Regions from separate parts of the Paenibacillus sp. FSL L8-0708 genome, predicted to be linked through region 1. Evidence: riboswitches for the same ligand, from Rfam matches in the RefSeq annotation. Region 1 holds a riboswitch; the other holds the start of a gene.
What was found. A riboswitch is a leader RNA that binds a small molecule or an ion and turns the genes downstream of it on or off. The one in region 1 is predicted to bind cyclic di-GMP.
Positions count from the first base shown of each region.

Region 2: linked by a shared signal. The riboswitch ahead of NYE58_RS03695 (transglutaminase-like domain-containing protein) and the one ahead of NYE58_RS05230 (glycosyl hydrolase) in region 1 are both predicted to bind cyclic di-GMP.

Region 1 covers NZ_JBBPBC010000001.1:1,172,669-1,180,383, forward strand. Annotated here, with positions in the region: gene NYE58_RS05215 (glycosyltransferase) at 1-879, shown strand, start outside; gene NYE58_RS05220 (UDP-glucose dehydrogenase family protein) at 884-2,224, shown strand; gene NYE58_RS05225 (sugar phosphate nucleotidyltransferase) at 2,964-4,337, shown strand; cyclic di-GMP riboswitch class I at 4,474-4,553, shown strand; gene NYE58_RS05230 (glycosyl hydrolase) at 4,566-6,116, shown strand; gene NYE58_RS05235 (glycosyl hydrolase) at 6,268-7,715, shown strand, end outside.
Region 2 covers NZ_JBBPBC010000001.1:795,306-803,020, forward strand. Annotated here, with positions in the region: gene NYE58_RS03670 (glycosyltransferase 87 family protein) at 1-1,193, shown strand, start outside; gene NYE58_RS03675 (phospholipid carrier-dependent glycosyltransferase) at 1,183-2,961, shown strand; gene NYE58_RS03680 (glycosyltransferase family 2 protein) at 3,059-4,039, shown strand; gene NYE58_RS03685 (GtrA family protein) at 4,029-4,433, shown strand; gene NYE58_RS03690 (class D sortase) at 4,536-5,201, shown strand; cyclic di-GMP riboswitch class I at 5,315-5,397, shown strand; cyclic di-GMP riboswitch class I at 5,472-5,552, shown strand; gene NYE58_RS03695 (transglutaminase-like domain-containing protein) at 5,566-6,375, shown strand; rRNA gene NYE58_RS03700 (16S ribosomal RNA) at 6,743-7,715, shown strand, end outside.

The DNA of each region.
Region 1 (7,715 bases):
ATGGCCATCCGTGATTTGGACTTTCGCGGTTTCGATATCGTCCTGAGTTCCAGCAGTGCTTTTATGAAAAGTATTCAAGTTCCTAAACATACGTTTCATCTTTGTTACTGCCATACGCCTATGCGCTTCGCATGGGATTATGACACCTACATGGAACGTCAGTCGAATTCCGGGCTGTTCAAAAAAATGCTTAAGGTATACATGCAGCAGCTCAAAACGTGGGACCAACGGACTTCCAAAAATGTGAATCAGTTCGTAGCCAATTCTTCAGTAGTGAAGACGAGAATTCAGAATTATTATCACCGGGATGCAGATGTCATATTTCCACCGATTAATACAGCCCGGTTTACAAGCTCTTCTACCATTGGTGACTACTATTTAATTGTCTCCCGGCTTGTTTCCTACAAGCGGATTGATCTGGCAGTAGAGGCTTTCAATCGTAACGGTCTTAAGCTTTATATCGTAGGGGATGGACCGGATCGCAAGCGTCTCGAAGGCATGGCTAAGGATAATGTATCGTTTCTGGGCCGGCTAGAAGATGAACAAGTAACTGGAATGATGGCACAGTGTAGAGCATTTATTTTTCCAGGAGAAGAGGACTTTGGAATTACACCGCTGGAAGCGAACGCTGCAGGAAGACCGGTAATTGCTTATCAAGCAGGTGGGGCACTAGATACTATTATTCCTTATGTAAATGGTGTGTTCTTTCAGCATCAAGAAGTGGAGGATCTACTTAATGCTATTTATGAGGTAGAGTCCTACGCTTGGGATATCGATCAAATTATGGAGCACGCACGTAAATTCGATGAGCAGGCGTTTATGGTTAAGTTCAAGCAGTATGTTGAGCAGGCGTACGTCAATTTTCTAAAAGGAGGATGATTATATGAAGCTGACAGTAATCGGTACTGGGTATGTGGGTCTTGTATCTGGCGTGTGCTTTGCACTGGGCGGACATCATGTCATCTGTGTGGATAAGGACGAGGAAAAGATTAAAAAGCTGAAACAGATGGAATCGCCCATCTATGAGCCGGGAATCGAGGAACTGATTGAACTTAATCTTCGTGAGGAACGGTTATCTTTTTCTGCAGATCTTCAAGCGTCGGTGCGCCGTTCAGATATTATCATTCTTGCTGTAGGTACGCCATCATTGCCTAACGGTGAAGCAGACTTAACCTACATTGAGGGTGCAGCCGCTGAAATCGCCAAAGCGATGGAAGGGCACAAAATTATAATGACTAAATCTACAGTTCCAGTAGGAACAAATGAAAAAATCTCTCAAATGATCTCTAAGTATACCCAACATTCTTTTGATATCGTGTCTGCACCTGAGTTTTTACGTGAAGGGTCAGCGATTCGCGATACCCTCCATCCTGATAGAATTATCATTGGCCTTGATAATCCAGAGCTGGAACCAACGATGCGCGAGCTTCATAAGGGTTTCACAGAAAATGTATTTGTAACAGATATACGCAGTGCTGAAATGATCAAATATGCTTCGAATGCATTTTTGGCCACGAAGATTTCCTTTATTAATGAGATCGCCAATATTTGTGAAAAAGTGGGAGCTGATGTAACCGAGGTAGCACAAGGAATGGGTATGGACCAAAGAATCGGGTCATCCTTCCTGCAGGCTGGTATCGGTTATGGAGGCTCCTGTTTCCCGAAAGACACTAATGCGCTCATTCAAATTGCGGGCAACGTCGATTACGAATTCAAATTATTGAAATCTGTAGTCGAAGTGAACAAGGGACAACGGTTTATGATCATCTCCAAGCTGCATGAATCACTTGGCAGCCTGCGCGGTTCGACAATTGGGATATGGGGGCTTGCTTTTAAGCCTAACACTGATGATGTCCGCGAAGCTCCAGCCAGAGAGATTGTTGAGGCACTGGTGGCTGAAGGGGCAACAGTCAAACTATATGATCCAATCGCAGCTACAAATTTCAGGCAGCAATACGATCATCCGCAGCTTCGCTGGTGCAATCTGCCAGAGGAGGCGGCTGAGGGCAGCGATGCCGTATGCCTCTTGACCGATTGGAGCCTACTGAAGGACATTGATCTGCATCAGCTGGCGAAAAGCATGCGCAATGGGGTGCTGATTGATGGACGCAACGTGTATTCCAAGGAGCAAATCGAGGGTACCGGCCTCGTTTATCATTCTGTCGGTCGCCCGCAGATGGGTGGATTGAGCGGTTATTCTGCTAGTGTAGCTGGAGCGGTTTAATCTAAGTTATATTGATTGAACATGTGTTTTTTCTATTTAGGGATGAGCCGTGACTCCAGAGAATGTTTGGACTTCCAGCCGCTGTTGTCTGCAGATTTCCTGATTTTAACCGCTGATAGCGGTAGAAATCCGCAGACAAAGGCGGACGCTATCGCTCTTACAGTTCCAAAATTCCCCTCCGTCACTCCGTTCCCTTATCTTAAGTTTCTAAGCAATTTATAAAGTTAGGTACTCTGATTATATACCGCAGTAGCATTTGTAGTTGTCATTGTCTCTGTCTCTGTGGTGGCAACTAGTCTTGCTCTTGTAGTTGCAGTTGTTCTTGCAGTTGTTCTTGCAGTTGCAGCTGCCTCCCCCGGAGCAGAAGCAAATCTTTAGAAAAACGTGCTTGCTTCCGGCTGGTACAGCCCGGTACGCACGGATCAAGTATTAAGAAGAAGTTGGTTAGGTTAAGAACGGAAAGGGAATTTGGAATTGTAGAAACGGAGTGTTCGCCCGAAAGATTTCCGTAGGAAAGCTAGCTTCAAAAGCATATGCTATCCTCGGATTTCTACCGCGAGAAGCGGTTCAATCAGGAAATCTGAGGATAACAGCGATCGGAAGTCCAAAATCCCTTGGAGTGGTTTCTACCTAACAAATTTTTTTAGTGCATCCGCTCGAAATAAGGCTAAGTGGAAGCTGACGTTTTGATAACAATTCAAATATGCTCGATTTCCATAATTCAAGGAGGGTTCATTCTATGAAAATGGTACTTCTATCAGGCGGTTCAGGTAAACGGTTATGGCCGTTGTCCAACGACTCACGTTCAAAGCAATTTCTAAAGGTACTTGAAAGCCCTCAAGGTGAACCAGAATCCATGGTACAACGTGTCTGGAGACAGCTGGAGGAAGCAGGGATGGCAGAATCATCTTATCTGGCCACCGGCCGTGGCCAAGTAGAAATGATACAAAGCCAACTGGGAAGTCATGTGCCGATTATCGTTGAACCGGAGCGTCGGGATACTTTTCCGGCTATCGCCTTAACAGCTACCTATCTTTATTCAGTGGCAGGTGTTTCTCCAGCGGAGACGGTAGCAATATTGCCTGTTGACCCTTATGTAGAAGCATCTTTTTTCGATACCATAGCTATGCTTGAGGGGACCATGCTGGAAAGTGGAGCAAATCTGGCTCTAATGGGTGTTGTTCCTGAACATGCCTCAGAGAAATACGGATATATTATTCCTACCACCGAAGAGGCGGGGGAAAATGGTTTTATGAAGGTGAGTCACTTTCAAGAGAAACCTGACCGCATACAAGCAGAACAGCTCATCGAGCAAAATGCCTTGTGGAATTGCGGAGTGTTTGCCTTCCGCTTAGGGTACTTGTTAGATATTTTGCAGCGTAAAGGGTTGCCTTTAGGATATGAAGAATTGCAGAAGCAGTATAAGCTATTGTCTTCCATCAGTTTTGATTATGAAGTGGTGGAGAAAGAAGAACATATTGTGGTGCAGCCGTATGATGGATTCTGGAAGGATCTTGGAACGTGGAATACGCTGACAGAGGAAATGAGCAGCAAGCATGTAGGAAAAGGTTTTGTGACGGCGGATTCTGAGGGGACTTGCTTGATTAATGAGCTGGACATTCCGATTACGGTAATTGGTGCGAAGGATCTGATCATTGCGGCTAGCCCGGATGGGATTCTAGTTACCCATAAAGCTGAGAGCCCACGGATTAAAGAAGTGCTGAAGACCTTTGAACAAAGACCGATGTACGAGGAACGCCGTTGGGGTCATTACAAAGTTATTGATTATGTGAAATATGATGAAGGCAATGAAGTGCTGACCAAACGGATTTTTATATCCGAGGGGAATAATATCAGCTATCAATTACATCGCAAGCGTAGTGAAATTTGGACAATCGTCAGCGGCGAAGCAAGTATTGTGCTGAATGAGAAAAAACATAATGTGAAGGCTGGGGACGTGGTACGTATACCGGAAGGAACGAAGCACGCGATCCTTGCTTTGACGGATGTTGAGTTTATAGAGGTACAGACGGGGTCTGAATTAGTAGAAGAAGATAACATACGTATTACTTTAGACTGGAATGATATAGAACTACAACAATTCATTTCATAGGTCTAACCTATCTATTTAACCAATTCAAAATTTCTTGAAACAGGTAAATTGACTCAATTATCAAAAAAAGTCATAAAAACACTTAATATATCATTAATTGTCGTCGATACTTACGGTAAGAGAGATTATTTCTCTTAAATTGAAAAGGCAAACCTATCGAAAGGTAGGGACGCAAAGCTATAGGGCCTTCGAAAGAGTGGCAGCCTGGCTACCGAAAGGGAGATTATTTTGAAAGCTTACCGTACGTATCGATTGTTTGGTGCATTTCTGTCACTCGTCCTGTTTCTGACTGCACTTCCGCTTGCTGTTGGAATTTCGCCGTCTGTTGTCATAGCTGCTTCAAATTCTGGAACGCCAGTTACCCCAGGTGCCTCACCTGAAGCCGTAAAGCTGCTTAACTATTTTTACTCGATCTCAGGAAAAGGTATTATTGCCGGTCAACATGACTATTTAGAAAGTCCAGATGAAATTAACAATATGCTGAAGGGAACCAGCGGACAATATGCGGCTCTTCACGGTTATGAAATGGGTGCGATCAGTGGCCAGTCCGAAGCAACGATGGCTTGGCAACGTCAAAGTGTGGTGAACAGCGCCATCAACTGGAATAAAGCGGGCGGGATCGTAGCTATGACTTTTCATGCTAACCTGCCGGGCACCTCTTATGACTGGGATAATGTGAAAAAAACACTTAGCCAGAGTGAGTTCGATAGTTACGTTACACCGGGTACCAAGCAATATAACAATCTGATCGCTGAGCTTGATAAGGTGGCCGTCTCTTTAAAAAGCTTGCGCGATGCCAACGTTCCGGTGCTTTGGAGACCCTATCATGAAATGAACGGGAACTGGTTCTGGTGGGGGAAGAAAAATAACTTTTCTAAACTATGGAATATTATGTATGACCGTTTTGTTAACGTTCATAAATTAAATAATTTGTTATGGGTATGGAGTCCGAATGCTCCCAATGTTTGGTCAGATCCTTATGCGCTAACTTATCCAGGTGCTGATAAAGTAGATATTCTGGCAGCAGATATATACGAAAATGATTACCAGCAAAAATACTATGACAGCTTATTGAGTCTAGCCGCAGGCAAACCGATTGCGATCGGGGAAAATGGTGAAATGCCTAATCTGGAGAAGCTTCAGCAATCGCAAAATAAATGGACGTATATGATGAGCTGGGGAAAAATGCTTTACGAGAATAACAGTGCAGACACAATCAAAACATTTATGAATAGCAACTATACCCTGACCAGAGATAAATTAAATACTGGTCTGGCACCGACACCTAGCGCCGCACCAGCGCCGGCACCTTCCGAAGAAGAGGGGGAGGCAGCAATTCCTCTCGCGAAGGGGCTTGCAGGAGAGTATTACAACAACATGCAGTTGTCGGGAGCAGCAGCTCTTAACAGAACTGATGCAATAATCGATTTCAATTGGCGGCAAGGCTCGCCGGATGCCGCCCTCGGGATTGATCGGTTCTCCATACGTTGGAGCGGTAAAATCAAGCCATTATATAATGAGCAATATACATTTTACACTACCTCAGATGATGGTATCCGTGTCTGGGTGAATGGGGAATCCGTGATTGATAGTTGGACTAAGCAAAGTGGTACTGAGCGTAAGGGCACTATAACGCTGAAGGCTGGCCAGCTATATGATATCAAGGTGGAGTATTACGAGAATGAAGGCGATGCGAGAGTCCGCTTGATGTGGGAAAGTGCTAGTCAAGCTAAAGAGACAGTTCCAGCAAGTGCACTTTTTCTTCCGGATGTCTCCTGATTGATGAAAATTAAAGGTCGATCCTTAGTGGCTCTGCGTTATTGCAGAGCTACTAAGCTATAGTCCTCATTAGGTCAGAAGACGATTGTCCGATAACAGGTATGTTTTTAACACCTGTGGAGGCAGTACAGCTACCGAAAGGAGGATTTATTTGCGTAAATATTATAAGAAAAACAGATTGTTGTTTACTATGTTACCGGTGTTTATTATTTTTTCCTTGCTGCCTTGGGGAGAGGTTAAAAGTCTTCCGAAGGCTATGAGTGTTTCTTCCTCTCTACCTCCGGCTATACCAAGCAATCCTTCGGCTTCTGAAGAAGCCAAGCAACTGCTGAGTAATTTGGTAAATCTACGTGGCAAAGGGATCTTGTCCGGCCAGCATGATTATCTAGAAAGTCCAGATGAACTGGTTCATAAGCTGAAGAATACTTCGGGACAAAATGCTGTTCTACATGGTTATGAATTAGGGGCGATTAATAATCAATCCGAAGAGACGATCGCAGAACAGCGGCAAGCTGTTATAGACAGTGCAATTGAATGGCATCAAGAGGGTGGCATTGTAGCCATGACCTTCCATCAGAGTTTACCGGGAACCTCTCCAGAGTGGTCCAATGTAAACAGAAGTCTCAGTCAAGAGAAATTTAATGCTTATGTTACACCTGGGACAGCTCAGTATAAGAAGCTAATCTCAGATCTAGACGAGGTTGCTGGATATTTGGGTCAGCTGCGTGATGCCGGAGTTCCGGTCTTATGGCGACCTTACCATGAAATGAATGGTGGTTGGTTTTGGTGGGGGAAAAAGGACAATTTTTCAGAGCTGTGGAGTATTGTCTATGATCGTTTTGTAAACACACACAAGCTAAATAATCTACTGTGGGTGTGGAATCCGAATGCGCCGAATGAATGGTCAGATCCATATGCTGCATATTATCCCGGTGGGGATAAACTCGATGTTCTGGCTGCGGATATCTACAATAACGATTATAAACAGTCCTACTATGAGGATCTGCTCGCATTGGCCGAGGGTAAACCTATCGGAATCGGGGAGAGTGGGCAACTGCCGAACCCGGATGTATTAACTGAGAAACAAAATAAATGGGTCTATATGATGACCTGGGGAAAATTACTGACAGAAAATAATACGCTACAGTCAATTAAAAGCTTTATGAAAGACTCGTTTATAGTATCAAGAGAGGACTATGTTCTCACAACAGGAGGTCCTTCGATAGCACCCGTAACTCCGATAACCCTAACGGGTTTAACTGGAGAATACTATAACAATACTGATTTAGAGGGAGAAGCGGTACTTATCCGCAATGACCGTAAGATTGATTTTAATTGGCATGGCGGGTCTCCTGCCTCAGAGATAAATGAAGATCACTTTTCTGTACGCTGGAAAGGGAAACTCAAACCCAAATTCAGTGAAAAATATACGATTTCGGCATCCTCTGATGATGGAGTCCGTGTCTGGATTGACGGAAAGCTGATCATCGACAATTGGAAAAATCAAAGTGCAACCCTTCATAAAGGAAGTATCCCGCTCACAGCCGGAACGCTTTATGATATCCAAATTGAATATTATGAGAATGAAGGAGATGCCAA
Region 2 (7,715 bases), 380 kb from region 1:
AGCGTATGGTGGATTTAGGTCCAGGCAAATTTTATGAAGAAGGTTATTTTGCCGATTATCCTCCTGGCTATTTGTACATATTGTACGTGCTTAGCGCCATTCGTGGCGTTTTAGGATTCACTCAGGGCTCAGGTGGAGAGAATTTGCTCTTCAAGCTCCCTGCGATCCTTTCTGATTTGGTGCTCGGCTACTTCATTTATCAAATGTCACGCAAAAAACTCGGCACAGGAATAGCTTTCGGCTTAATGTTGTTGTTTCTGTTTAATCCAGCGGTACTTATTAATTCAGCGGCTTGGGGACAAGCAGATTCATTCTTTTTGATCTTCCTGCTGCTCAGTATCCATGGCGCTGCGAACAAAAAGTTTGTTCGCTCCGCAATTTTGTTTGCCTTAGCGACGCTAATTAAACCGCAAGCGTTGATATTCACGCCGGTATTGTTGTTTGCTTTTTATCATCACCGCGCTTGGAAGCAGCTTGGATTCGGAGCTTTGTATGGATTAGGGATCTTCGGATTGCTTGCGGCACCGTTTTTCTGGAATAACGGAGGTCTGGTAGGGATTATTGATCTTTACAAGAGTACGTTATCTTCCTATCCGTATTCTTCAGTGAATGCATTTAATCTGTATGCACTGACTGATCCGATGTGGTCATCCCTTGATCTAACCTGGCTTGGCATTCCATACCGTGTATGGGGCTTCATATTTATTTTAGTGGCTGTAGCTGTTGCGGCATTTTATTCCTTTAAAAAGGATCGCTTGGATCTGACCAAATCCTATTTTATCGGGATGGTGCTTATAGTAGTGGTCTTTGTGCTTGGCACCAAAATGCATGAACGTTATATGTTTCCTGCTCTTATTCTTTGTTTGTTTACTTATATAGAAAGTCGGGACCGCCGCTTTTTATCGCTATTTCTCGGATTCAGCTTAACGCAATACATCAATGTGGCGTACACCTTATCCCACCTGAATGCAGATGTTAGCCCGGGTGCAGACGGAATCGTATTAGTGACTGCTATAGCTAATCTAGCATTGCTGCTTTATATGCTGAATATCGGATACGATTTGTATGTCCGCAAGGGAATAAAACCTCTTCCAGCGCCAATTACACCGGAAGAACAGTATGAAGAAGATTTGAGAGTTGTCGGGCAAATTAAACTGCATCAGAAGGGAGGGCGATTTAACGATGAAGTTTAAGCGTATAGATTGGATATGCATAATAGCTATCACGGCCGTTTACGCAGCGCTTGCTTTATATAATCTTGGCTCTACTAAATCTCCAGAGACCTTATGGGAGCCTGCTGCCAGTGGTGAAAGCTTCTATGTAGATTTGGGGCAGAGTAAACCATTGGAACGGGTCAATATCTTTGGTGGCGTGGGCACGGGTAAGTTCAAGCTGGAATTCAGCGACAATCCTGAGGTCTGGAGCAGTCCGATGGATGTCAGTGAGGATGTTGGGAATGTCTTCATCTGGAAAAGCCAACCCCTGAACGTTACAGCGAGATATGTGAAGTTAACAGTTACCTCTCCAGGGTTCACTTTGAACGAAATGGCCTTTTATGAGCAGGGGGGAGAAAGAATCCCCCTTCCTATTGCCGGTGTGACACCGGATGCTAACGCTGTACCTAAAAGAGGAGCAGCGGCCAATCTTTTTGACGAGCAGGCGCTCATTCCGGAATATTCTAACTTTATGAATAGCACTTATTTTGACGAGATCTATCATGCGCGAACAGCTTATGAATATACGCACGGGATTGTGCCTTACGAGAATACGCATCCACCGCTTGGTAAGCTGTTAATTGCCATAGGTATGGAGCTGTTCGGGGTCAATCCATTCGGCTGGCGTATTATCGGAACATTGTTCGGAGTTGCCATGTTACCTCTCATATATGTAATGGCGCTTCGTTTGTTTAAGAAAAGCAAATACGCCGCCCTCGCGGCAGGATTGTTTGCACTGGATTTCATGCATTTCACACAGACAAGAATCTCCACGATTGACGTATACGGAGTATTCTTCATTATGTTGATGTTCTATTTTATGCAGCGGTATTACACAATGAATTTCTACAAGCAGCCTTTAAGAAAAACATTAATTCCGTTATTCTGGTCTGGCTTATTCTTCGGAATCGGCGTAGCTTCGAAATGGATTGTGCTCTATGGAGGAGCAGGGCTGGCCATTATGCTGGCTATCTCCCTTTTTGAACGCTACAGAGAATACCAAGCCTCCGGACGCCTGCTGGCAGAGGGGAAGATTAAAGACAAGGAATTGCTGAGCACCTGTCGTGAAGCAGTAGATTCTTTTTGGAAAAAGACTATTATTACGTTGGCTAGTTGTATCGGGTTCTTTGTAATTATTCCAGTAATTATTTATAGCTTATCTTTTGTGCCGGGGTTATCTGCATCAGCAGAGGGCTTCACTATAAAAGGTTTGATTGATTCCCAAAAGAATATGTACAACTACCACAGTCAGCTTGTAGCTACACATCCCTTTGCTTCCTCATGGTGGCAATGGCCGTTTATGAAGAGACCGGTCTGGTTCTTTAGTGGCGGTGAAGGTTTGCCGGAAGGTCAGGTCAGCAGTATAGTGACTATGGGGAATCCTCTTATCTGGTGGACGGGTATTTTTGCGATGCTGGCAACACTGTGGATTACGCTGAAACGTAAAGATAAGAATCTCTACATGATTTGGATTGCCTTCTTCTCGCAATATGTTCCGTGGATGCTTGTCCCAAGAGAAACATTTATTTACCATTATTTTGCTATGGTGCCATTTATGATTCTTGGTATTGTATATATAATGAAGTTGTTGGATACTAAATTCCCTGAGGCCCGTTACGTACAGTATGTCTATGTAGCTGTTGCTTTGCTGCTCTTTATTGCTTTCTACCCGGTACTGTCAGGGATGCAGGTCAGTGGAGATTACGTGAAAGATATGCTGCGTTGGTTCCCTACTTGGGTTTTCTAGGATTTAATAAAAATCTATAAAATAAGTTTATGCATGCAGCGTTATTATGAAGTGTAGATGGATGTAACGCTCCAAAAAGCTTGTAGGAGGAATAAAGGTGAAAGCCAGATATAGTGTGATTGTACCCATGTTCAATGAGGAGCAAGTAATTAGCCATACTTATGAACGTTTGAAAAAAGTAATGGACGAGTGTGGCGATACTTATGAGCTGGTCTTCGTCAATGACGGCAGTCGTGATCGTTCCGCCCAGATGATTCGGGAGATCTGTGAACGAGACGAGCATGTCAAGCTGATTGACTTCTCGCGTAATTTCGGACATCAGGTAGCGATTACAGCTGGCATGGACTATGCCGAAGGTCAAGCGGTTGTTGTTATTGACGCTGATCTTCAGGATCCTCCGGAGGTCATTCTGCAAATGATCGAGAAGTGGAAAGAGGGCTACGACGTTGTATATGCGAAACGCCTGAAGCGCCACGGAGAAACGATGTTCAAAAAGGTCACCGCGAAGCTTTTTTACCGCCTGCTCAGCAGTATGACAAGTGTAGATATTCCTACGGATACAGGCGATTTCCGTCTTATTGACCGTAAGGTATGTGATGTCCTGCGGGGACTTAAAGAAAAGAACCGCTATGTCAGAGGTTTGGTGAGCTGGGTTGGCTTCAAGCAGACTATGGTGGAATATGAACGGGAAGAACGTTTTGCCGGAGAAACCAAATATCCGCTGAAGAAAATGATTCGTTTTGCGTTAGATGGCATCACCTCTTTTTCACATAAGCCGCTTAAGATTGCTACGTATATTGGATTCTTCCTTTCATTCTCTAGCTTTCTCTATTTATTTTTCGTCTTGTTCCAAAGGATATTTTTCACCTCCTGGACGGTTCCGGGCTGGGCTTCCATTGTAGGTGTCAATCTGCTCTTTAACGGTATTGTTCTGATGCTGTTGGGTGTGATTGGGGAGTATATCGGACGGATTTATGACGAGTCTAAAGATAGACCGCTATATATTGTTAGTGAGACTAAAGGCTACCAGAACGAAGAACAACTGGACCGCCGGAAGGACCACAATGATGTCAGATAAGAACTTGCGCGCTGCATTCATACAGTTCCTCAAATTTAATGCCGTAGGTTTGCTCAATACGCTTATTGATTTTGTGATTTTCACATTGTTGAATTCACTAGGGATGGTATACGCATTGGCGCAGGTGATCTCCTATAGTGCAGGCACGGCGAATAGCTTTATTTTGAATAAAAAAGTTACCTTTCGTGATCGCAACCGGGGGAATAAAGAAGGCTTCGACCGCGTACAGCTGGTCAAGTTTATCGTGCTGAATCTGGTAGTGCTCGGAATATCACTGTTGTTAATGCATCTGTTGACAGACAAACTAGGTATTCAAGTCTTGATCTCCAAGGTGCTGGTTACCTTTATCACGGTGATCATCAATTTCTTTGGAAGTCGTAAATGGGTATTTTAAACATTAATTTCAGGCAGAAGGAGTTGCTATGCTTAAAGGCAAGTAGCTGTTTCTGCTTGATTTGTATATAACCATAGAAACAATATACGGAGGTGAATAACATTGCGTAAATTCTCCTATCTACTCATACTGGCTGGGATACTTATCATGTTATATCCGACAGCTAACGAGTGGTACAACGACAGGCAGCAGGAGAAGTTATTAGAAACGGCTGAACTAAGCACTGCCGATAGTACTCCCCAGCCAGATCTGAAGAGCAGGTATGCTGAAGTTACTCAGCTGTTAGCAGAGGAATCGGTTCTGGATGCCCAGGCACAGCCCCAACCCCAAGAGACAGAAAAGCCTGAACCGGAGATTGCAGTCGGTGGCAAAGTAATCGCATTAATTGAAATCGATAAGATTGATTTGAAGCTGCCTGTATTAGAAGGGGCTACAAAAGCTAATATGAAACATGCTGCAGCCCATATGAAAGAAACGGCACCCCTTGGAGAGATCGGGAATGCTGCAATCGCGGCGCATCGGGCTCGAACTACGGGTCGTTTGTTTAACAGATTGAATGAGGTTGTTGTGGGGGATGTTATCACGGTAAAGACTAGTGATCAGGTGTTTAACTATGAGGTGTATGATATTTCTGTTGTAGATCCGAGTGATGTCTCCGTTCTTGACGGGAATGACAAGGATAAGATTCTTACTCTGATTACATGTGATCCGCTAGTGAATCCAACGCATCGGCTGATTGTTCATGCCAAATTAACAAAAGGAGAATAGTGAATGACAAGAAAACACAAATACCGGGAGATATTTATAAAATAATGGGTAATCTAGTAAATTAGGTCTTGTTCACAACTATAAATATGATAGTATTATACTATGAAAGCTAAACACGATAACGGCAAACCTTCCGAAAGGTAGGGACGCAAAGCTAAAGGGCCTTTTCCCGAAAGGATGGCAGCCAGCTACCGAATGAAGAGGCTTTTTTTGTTTGTTTCAAATGGATTCTATCAATTATATCTAGTAAAGCTAGAACAGATAGAGCTTATACGATAACGGCAAACCTATCGAAAGGTAGGGACGCAAAGCTAAAGGGCCTTCCCGAAAGGATGGCAGCCAGCTACCGAAAGGAGTTTTATCCGTGAAAAAGGTTTATTTTATGCTGGTGGCGTTGTTCGTCCTAACGACTTCAGTTCCGGTAAGTACAGCTCAAGCTGCAAGTGCAGATGCCAGCTGGTTGATTACATCCAAAGTGGCTCAAGGTGTTATTGGTATTAACTATGATATTCCGAAAGATAAAAGAATCAAACTCATGATCACCAAAGATAACAGCAGCTATACATATAACTTGTATGCTTCTGGACAAGCTGAGGACTTCCCTTTGCAACAAGGAAATGGGACTTATAAGGTTTCTGTTCTGGAGAACACAACCGGCAATAAATACAAAGCATTATATTCCGAAGTAGTAGACGTAACCATGAGTGACTCGAATTCCGTATATTTGGGCTCCGTACAGAATGTGAAATGGAGTTCTTCTGATAAAGCGATTGTCAAAGCTAAACAATTAGTACAAGGCAAAACAACAGACGAAGAGAAAGTTAAAGCGATCTATAACTATGTAGTTGCGAATGTACAATATGATTACTCTCTTGCTAATAGTGTAACTACTGATTATATTCCAAGCATCGATAAGACATTGACTACTAAAAAAGGGATTTGCTATGATTACGCTTCTCTTTTTGCCGCAATGCTGCGGAGTGTAGATGTTCCTGCTAAGTTGGTAATGGGGAATACAAGCTACGTTACGCAATATCATGCATGGAACGAAGTGTTGCTTAATGGGAAGTGGGTTACCATTGATACTACAGTGGATGCAGGACTTGCAAAGAGTGATAAGAAAACCGATTTAATTAAAGCCTCAAGCAAATATACTGCGGCAAAATACTATTAAGTTCGTCGCTAGAAACATAACTCTATTAAATAAACAACTAGCTTAATTATTAAGCTAGTTGTTTATTTTTATATTAGGGGTTGCTTTTCTATTAATAGTTGGGGTATTATAGGTAAGCGTTGTTAGACAGCGTACAGGCGATACAGACGAGGCTGATAAAAAGCTTCAAAAAATAAAGCTTGCATTTCTGAAAACAACATGATATATTATAAGAGTTGCTGCTGAGACATTAAACGGCGCCAACGAGAACTTGATCTTTGAAAACTGAACAACGAGTGAGTAGGAAATCACGTAAGTGAAATCCAAAATTAGAGAATTAATTTTCTCGTCAGATGTTTCAAAATGAGCATATCGCTCTTTTCAATACTAATTGGAGAGTTTGATCCTGGCTCAGGACGAACGCTGGCGGCGTGCCTAATACATGCAAGTCGAGCGGAGTCATTTTGAAAGCTTGCTTTCAAAATGACTTAGCGGCGGACGGGTGAGTAACACGTAGGCAACCTGCCCTTCAGACTGGGATAACTACCGGAAACGGTAGCTAATACCGGATAATTTCTTTTTTCTCCTGAGAGAAGAATGAAAGACGGAGCAATCTGTCACTGAGGGATGGGCCTGCGGCGCATTAGCTAGTTGGTGGGGTAACGGCCCACCAAGGCGACGATGCGTAGCCGACCTGAGAGGGTGAACGGCCACACTGGGACTGAGACACGGCCCAGACTCCTACGGGAGGCAGCAGTAGGGAATCTTCCGCAATGGGCGAAAGCCTGACGGAGCAACGCCGCGTGAGTGATGAAGGTTTTCGGATCGTAAAGCTCTGTTGCCAGGGAAGAACGTCCGGTAGAGTAACTGCTACCGGAGTGACGGTACCTGAGAAGAAAGCCCCGGCTAACTACGTGCCAGCAGCCGCGGTAATACGTAGGGGGCAAGCGTTGTCCGGAATTATTGGGCGTAAAGCGCGCGCAGGCGGCTATTTAAGTCTGGTGTTTAAACCTTGGGCTCAACCTGAGGTCGCACTGGAAACTGGGTGGCTTGAGTACAGAAGAGGAAAGTGGAATTCCACGTGTAGCGGTGAAATGCGTAGATATGTGGAGGAACACCAGTGGCGAAGGCGACTTTCTGGGCTGTAACTGACGCTGAGGCGCGAAAGCGTGGGGAGCAAACAGGATTAGATACCCTGGTAGTCCACGCCGTAAACGATGAGTGCTAGGTGTTAGGGGTTTCGATACCCTTGGTGCCGAAGTTAACACAGTAAGCACTCCGCCTGGGGAGTACGGTCGCAAGACTGAAACTCAAAGGAATTGACGGGGACCCGCACAAGCAGTGGAGTATGTGGTTTAATT